3 regions of the Rossellomorea sp. H136 genome follow, and region 1 is predicted to be linked to each of the others. Evidence: a T-box and tRNA genes for the amino acid it is inferred to sense, from the RefSeq annotation. Region 1 holds a T-box; the other regions hold tRNA genes.
What was found. The T-box of region 1 lies ahead of thrS (threonine--tRNA ligase). A T-box ahead of a tRNA ligase gene usually reads a tRNA of that ligase, here a tRNA-Thr.
Positions count from the first base shown of each region.

Region 2: it has a tRNA-Thr gene. The T-box ahead of thrS (threonine--tRNA ligase) is inferred to sense a tRNA for this amino acid. The anticodon was not compared.
Region 3: it has a tRNA-Thr gene. The T-box ahead of thrS (threonine--tRNA ligase) is inferred to sense a tRNA for this amino acid. The anticodon was not compared.

Region 1 is NZ_CM166371.1:2,253,282-2,255,456, forward strand. It holds gene ACYH0O_RS11285 (undecaprenyl-diphosphate phosphatase) at 1-411, shown strand, start outside; T-box leader at 483-704, shown strand; T-box leader at 740-963, shown strand; gene thrS (threonine--tRNA ligase) at 1,014-2,175, shown strand, end outside.
Region 2 is NZ_CM166371.1:3,954,769-3,956,943, reverse strand. It holds rRNA gene ACYH0O_RS20225 (23S ribosomal RNA) at 1-329, shown strand, start outside; rRNA gene rrf (5S ribosomal RNA) at 628-744, shown strand; tRNA gene ACYH0O_RS20215 (tRNA-Val) at 755-830, shown strand; tRNA gene ACYH0O_RS20210 (tRNA-Thr) at 946-1,021, shown strand; tRNA gene ACYH0O_RS20205 (tRNA-Lys) at 1,051-1,126, shown strand; tRNA gene ACYH0O_RS20200 (tRNA-Leu) at 1,168-1,252, shown strand; tRNA gene ACYH0O_RS20195 (tRNA-Gly) at 1,261-1,335, shown strand; tRNA gene ACYH0O_RS20190 (tRNA-Leu) at 1,345-1,433, shown strand; tRNA gene ACYH0O_RS20185 (tRNA-Arg) at 1,503-1,579, shown strand; tRNA gene ACYH0O_RS20180 (tRNA-Pro) at 1,586-1,662, shown strand; tRNA gene ACYH0O_RS20175 (tRNA-Ala) at 1,669-1,744, shown strand; tRNA gene ACYH0O_RS20170 (tRNA-Met) at 1,826-1,902, shown strand; tRNA gene ACYH0O_RS20165 (tRNA-Ile) at 1,907-1,983, shown strand; tRNA gene ACYH0O_RS20160 (tRNA-Ser) at 2,000-2,092, shown strand; tRNA gene ACYH0O_RS20155 (tRNA-Met) at 2,129-2,175, shown strand, end outside.
Region 3 is NZ_CM166371.1:4,508,093-4,510,267, forward strand. It holds tRNA gene ACYH0O_RS22705 (tRNA-Ile) at 1-45, opposite strand, end outside; tRNA gene ACYH0O_RS22710 (tRNA-Met) at 74-147, opposite strand; tRNA gene ACYH0O_RS22715 (tRNA-Ala) at 222-297, opposite strand; tRNA gene ACYH0O_RS22720 (tRNA-Pro) at 306-382, opposite strand; tRNA gene ACYH0O_RS22725 (tRNA-Arg) at 390-466, opposite strand; tRNA gene ACYH0O_RS22730 (tRNA-Leu) at 491-579, opposite strand; tRNA gene ACYH0O_RS22735 (tRNA-Gly) at 585-659, opposite strand; tRNA gene ACYH0O_RS22740 (tRNA-Leu) at 668-752, opposite strand; tRNA gene ACYH0O_RS22745 (tRNA-Lys) at 794-869, opposite strand; tRNA gene ACYH0O_RS22750 (tRNA-Thr) at 899-974, opposite strand; tRNA gene ACYH0O_RS22755 (tRNA-Val) at 1,073-1,148, opposite strand; tRNA gene ACYH0O_RS22760 (tRNA-Glu) at 1,153-1,227, opposite strand; gene ACYH0O_RS22765 (SGNH/GDSL hydrolase family protein) at 2,063-2,175, shown strand, end outside.

The DNA.
Region 1 (2,175 bases):
TTGTTTCGTCCCAAAAGCGCTACAGTGGAAAACGTGGATCAGATAACACATAAAAAAGCGCTGGTGATCGGTCTTATTCAATGCTTATCATTATGGCCAGGTTTTTCGCGGTCAGGATCCACCATTTCTGGAGGAGTGTTACTTGGATTAAGCTACCGGGCAGCATCAGATTTCACATTCATTATGGCGGTACCCATCATGCTGGGGGCAAGTTCGATTTCTCTTATGAAGAACTGGATGTATTTTACCCCTGAGTTTTTACCGTTTCTTTTGGTTGGGTTCTTAAGTGCATTTCTATTTGCTTATCTGTCGATACGCTTTTTCCTAAAGGTGATTAATAAAATCAAGCTAATTCCTTTTGCGATCTACCGACTTGTTCTAGTCGCGATTATTTTTCTTGTTTTTATCTAATCACTATTGACAGTTAGAAAATACTACCATATAATTTCAATAACAAATTTCTTCTATTTTGAATATACTATACGAAAGCAAAGATGAGGACATGATTCATTCCGTTTTTTCTTGATCAGAGAGCAGGGTCACCGGCTGAGAGCCCTGAAGAGAAAAGAATGATTTACCACCTCGGAGCTATTATGGTGAAATGTCAGTATCCATAATCGGGAAAACCGTTATCTTACTTAAGCGAAGAGTAATATTTTACACTTCTGAATTAGGGTGGAACCACGACCGCACTCGTCCCTTGGTTAGGGATGGGTGCGGTTTTTTTTATTAATTGAATAATAAAGTGTTGAAGAGGACACGAATCATTTGCTGTTTTTCTTACCAGAGAACAGGGTCACCATGGCTGAGAGCCCTGAAGAAAAGGAAATGATTTACCACCTCGGAGCTATTATGGTGAAATGTCAGTATCCATAATCGGGAAAACCGTTATCAACTTTGAGCGGAGAGCTATGTTTAGCACTTCGGAATTAGGGTGGTACCACGACCGCATTCGTCCCTTGTTAGGGATGAATGCGGTTTTTTATATAAAAAAATGATTAGGAGGAAACAAAATGTCAATTCAATCTGAAGTAGAAAAAAGAAATCACAGGAAACTAGGTCAGGAGCTGGAGTTATTTGTATCGATGGAGGAGGCACCCGGGATGCCCTTTTATTTACCGAAAGGGATGCTATTACGGAATGAGTTAGAAGACTTTTGGAAGAGGGAACATCGGAAAGCTGGATATCAGGAGATTAGGACTCCCATTATGATGAAGCAGGAGCTATGGGAAAAGTCAGGCCACTGGAATCATTACCATGAGAATATGTATTTCTCAGAAGTAGATGATCAGAAATATGCAATCAAGCCAATGAGTTGTCCAGGGGCAGTATTGATCTATAAAAACAAGAGAAGAAGTTATCGGGAATTACCCCTTCGTTACGGTGAACTGGGTTTAGTTCATCGACATGAGCTATCGGGTTCATTAAGTGGATTATTGAGAGTCCGTTCCTTCACTCAGGATGATGCTCATCTATTTGTAAGGGAAGATCAGATTCAGTCGGAGCTTCATAAAGTATTGGATCTTATTGATCTTTTCTATAGCAAATTTGGGTTTGACTATAAGGTTGAGCTTTCTACTCGTCCGGAAGATTTTATGGGCTCCGTTGCATTATGGGATAAAGCTGAAGGAGATTTGGAAGGTGTGTTGAAAGAGAGAGGAGTCAACTATCATGTTAATAAAGGAGACGGTGCGTTCTACGGACCAAAAATAGATTTTCATATATTAGACGTTATTGGTCGAAGCTGGCAATGTGGCACGGTTCAACTTGATTTCCAAATGCCTGAAAAATTCGAGTGTGAATATATTGATGAAGACAATGAAGCAGTCAGACCGATTATGATTCATCGAGCGATTTACGGTTCGATCGAACGTTTTATGGCAATCATCATTGAACATTTCGGAGGGGATTTTCCACTTTGGTTAGCTCCCCACCAGGTCAAAATCCTTCCTATCTCCGACGCACATTTCCAATATGCTCAAGGAGTGAAGTCAAAGTTAGAAAGAGAAGGCTTTAGGGTGGAAGTCGATGATCGTGTAGAAAAAGTCGGTCTGAAAATCAGGGAAGCAGAAATGCAAAAAGTTCCTTATATGATGGTAATAGGAGACAAGGAAATCAAGGGTGAAGTCATTTCATTACGTAAGAGAAGGGGAGGAAATGTTGGTATGTTAAGAA
Region 2 (2,175 bases), 1.7 Mb from region 1:
TACGCGAGCTGGGTTCAGAACGTCGTGAGACAGTTCGGTCCCTATCCGTCGTGGGCGCAGGAAATTTGAGAGGAGCTGTCCTTAGTACGAGAGGACCGGGATGGACGCACCGCTGGTGTACCAGTTGTCTTGCCAAAGGCATCGCTGGGTAGCTATGTGCGGAAGGGATAAGTGCTGAAAGCATCTAAGCATGAAGCCCCCCTCGAGATGAGATTTCCCATCACGTATGTGAGTAAGATCCCTAGAAGATGACTAGGTAGATAGGTCAGAGATGGAAGCATGGCGACATGTGGAGTTGACTGATACTAATCGATCGAGGACTTAACCACACTATAAAGCGGAGGCGGCTTGAACAGAGACGACAAGCATTTCTGAGCAATCAGAAGAGGGTGCCTTTTACCCTCAGCTGATTGAACTGAAATGACCTCGAGTCTCTAGCCGCCGGAGCTGGAATGCTATCTACTTGAAGAAGTAGATGCAATAATTGGTCGATATTCGGCTTTCTTGACATCAATTCTTTATCTAGTTTTCAGGGAATAAATTTTATACGAAAATATAAAAAAGCCTTGAAAAAATATATCTACGCGATATAATAGTACTTGTCCTTAAAAAAGAGACAAGAAATAGTCTGGTGACAATGGCGAAGAGGTCACACCCGTTCCCATGCCGAACACGGAAGTTAAGCTCTTCAGCGCCGATGGTAGTTGGGGGATCTCCCCCTGTGAGAGTAGGACGTCGCCAGGCTTTATATCTTGGAGGATTAGCTCAGCTGGGAGAGCATCTGCCTTACAAGCAGAGGGTCGGCGGTTCGATCCCGTCATCCTCCACCAAGTTTTTTTACGAAAGTAAAATAAACTTCATTTTATTTTGCGCCAGCAAAATATCTTTCCTTGAACTGCTTCTGTGAAGTAACTTTCCATTAAGACTTCATATGAAAGTGAATATGCCGGTGTAGCTCAACTGGTAGAGCAACTGACTTGTAATCAGTAGGTTGGGGGTTCAAGTCCTCTTGCCGGCACCATTTCGGTTTTAAATATCATCTTTTCAGATGAGCCATTAGCTCAGTTGGTAGAGCATCTGACTTTTAATCAGAGGGTCGAAGGTTCGAGTCCTTCATGGCTCACCATAGATTTTTGCATAAGCAGAATATCTTACCATTTACATCATGCGGGTGTGGCGGAATTGGCAGACGCACCAGACTTAGGATCTGGCGCCGCAAGGCGTGGGGGTTCAAGTCCCTTCACCCGCACCAATCATTTTGCGGAAGTAGTTCAGTGGTAGAACACCACCTTGCCAAGGTGGGGGTCGCGGGTTCGAATCCCGTCTTCCGCTCCAGAAGACTTTGCCGGGGTGGCGGAACTGGCAGACGCACAGGACTTAAAATCCTGCGGTAGGTGACTACCGTACCGGTTCGATTCCGGTCCTCGGCACCAAGATTTTTGCGAGAGCAAAATAATCTTCCTTAATTTGCATCAGCAAATAAGGAGCAATAATAGAATTATGCGCCCGTAGCTCAATTGGATAGAGCGTTTGACTACGGATCAAAAGGTTAGGGGTTCGACTCCTCTCGGGCGCGCCATATTATCGGGAAGTAGCTCAGCTTGGTAGAGCACTTGGTTTGGGACCAAGGGGTCGCAGGTTCGAATCCTGTCTTCCCGACCACTTCTTGGGGCCTTAGCTCAGCTGGGAGAGCGCCTGCTTTGCACGCAGGAGGTCAGCGGTTCGATCCCGCTAGGCTCCACCAAGTTCTTTTGTTAAAGCAAAAGAAACTTAAGTAATATTTGAGAAATCCATCTATCAATTAATTTGATATTAAATGTATCTTGGCGGTGTAGCTCAGCTGGCTAGAGCGTACGGTTCATACCCGTGAGGTCGGGGGTTCGATCCCCTCCGCCGCTACCAAAAGGGACCTTTAGCTCAGTTGGTTAGAGCAGACGGCTCATAACCGTCCGGTCGTAGGTTCGAGTCCTACAAGGTCCACCAAGTTCCATTTCAATACGGAGGAATACCCAAGTCCGGCTGAAGGGATCGGTCTTGAAAACCGACAGGGGTGTCATAGCCCGCGGGGGTTCGAATCCCCCTTCCTCCTCCATATTTCCTTTTATGGGAAATTTCATATTTATATCGTCGCGGGGTGGAGCAGTTCGGTAGCTCGTCGGGCTCATAACCCGAAGG
Region 3 (2,175 bases), 2.3 Mb from region 1:
GGACGGTTATGAGCCGTCTGCTCTAACCAACTGAGCTAAGGGTCCTTATAATCGTGCGTCATGTATTTAGTAATAGCGGCGGAGGGGATCGAACCCCCGACCTCACGGGTATGAACCGTACGCTCTAGCCAGCTGAGCTACACCGCCACGAAACCTTTTCGATCAATCTGAATCTTGATTAAGCAAGATTCAATAAAGTTTATTTACTTTCGTAAAAAACTTGGTGGAGCCTAGCGGGATCGAACCGCTGACCTCCTGCGTGCAAAGCAGGCGCTCTCCCAGCTGAGCTAAGGCCCCAAAAGAAGTGGTCGGGAAGACAGGATTCGAACCTGCGACCCCTTGGTCCCAAACCAAGTGCTCTACCAAGCTGAGCTACTTCCCGATCTATATGGCGCGCCCGAGAGGAGTCGAACCCCTAACCTTTTGATCCGTAGTCAAACGCTCTATCCAATTGAGCTACGGGCGCTAAATGATTTTTTATAAGAAACAATGGTGCCGAGGACCGGAATCGAACCGGTACGGTAGTCACCTACCGCAGGATTTTAAGTCCTGTGCGTCTGCCAGTTCCGCCACCCCGGCAAGTCTGGAGCGGAAGACGGGATTCGAACCCGCGACCCCCACCTTGGCAAGGTGGTGTTCTACCACTGAACTACTTCCGCGAAATAAATGGTGCGGGTGAAGGGACTTGAACCCCCACGCCTTGCGGCGCCAGATCCTAAGTCTGGTGCGTCTGCCAATTCCGCCACACCCGCATGATAAAAAACATTAGATATTTCGCATTCACGAAAATCTTTGGTGAGCCATGAAGGATTCGAACCTTCGACCCTCTGATTAAAAGTCAGATGCTCTACCAACTGAGCTAATGGCTCATATAAAAAGATGATTCCCAAAACCAAAATGGTGCCGGCAAGAGGACTTGAACCCCCAACCTACTGATTACAAGTCAGTTGCTCTACCAGTTGAGCTACACCGGCATATATGATTGGTTTACTTTTATATGAAGACTAATTAATGAAAAATAGTTTTCATATAGGTATTTTAAGGATAGATATTTTGCTGACGCAAAAATCTTTGGTGGAGGATGACGGGATCGAACCGCCGACCCTCTGCTTGTAAGGCAGATGCTCTCCCAGCTGAGCTAATCCTCCATATTGGTGACCCATACGGGATTCGAACCCGTGTTACCGCCGTGAAAGGGCGGTGTCTTAACCGCTTGACCAATGGGCCGTTTTTTTGAAATGTCCCGCTTAAGGACATTTATTACTATATCATCCTATTTCGCAGAAGTCAACTTCCTAATCATAAAAAAAGAATTATTTTTCCGGTTGCTTATCAAAACCGTTTTGCAAGCCGAAGAAGAATATACCACATCTTCAAACCTTATATCAATAGGAAAATAATAAATCATTAAAAATTGCTACAGTCCAAACTACTGTCCCCTCGCCAGTCTTGAATGTGAGATAAGCGTTAAAGGTATTTACATTGCCAAAATTAATAACAATAGGAAGCGTAACTACACTCATCTTTCAAGTAGAAATCCTGGCTTCATTTGAAAGATTTCTATGATACTATTTGAATTTGAATCTTATACCCTGTTGCAATGGTAGCTTTGGTCACGGCTCGAATATCTCCGTCATAGTATGGAATGATCGAAGAGAGATTCCATAATTGCTGACACACTAAAAGCTTCTGTTAATTGGTGAATAAAAAAAGCAGCTACAAGAGCTGCATAAGTTTATCTCCATGATATTTAGATTTTTCACGAATTTTGTTGAATTGGCTTATATCACTTGTCATTTCCAATTTATAATTAAAACTGAAAAACCAAAACTTATGCCATTCTCTTTTAAAATTGCGTAACATAGAAACCCCTCCACATTATCAATCTTTTGTTCCCTGCATGTTTAGAATAGCAAATAAGTGTAAACATATATTTAAAACCATGTTAAGGTTTGTAAAATTTCTTTCTGGGTATAAAAAAGATTTTGCAATATCCTACAATAGTTCCTGTAAGTTCATATAAACTATAGAAAAAACTAGTAAATGGAAGGTTAGGAATTTGATGAAATGGAGACTCGGTCTTTTAATCACCTTAATTGTGATTTTCATTCTAATGTTGAGAATTTCCTGGAATGGAAGTTGGGATAATTTTAATAAATACAAAATAAATCAAGA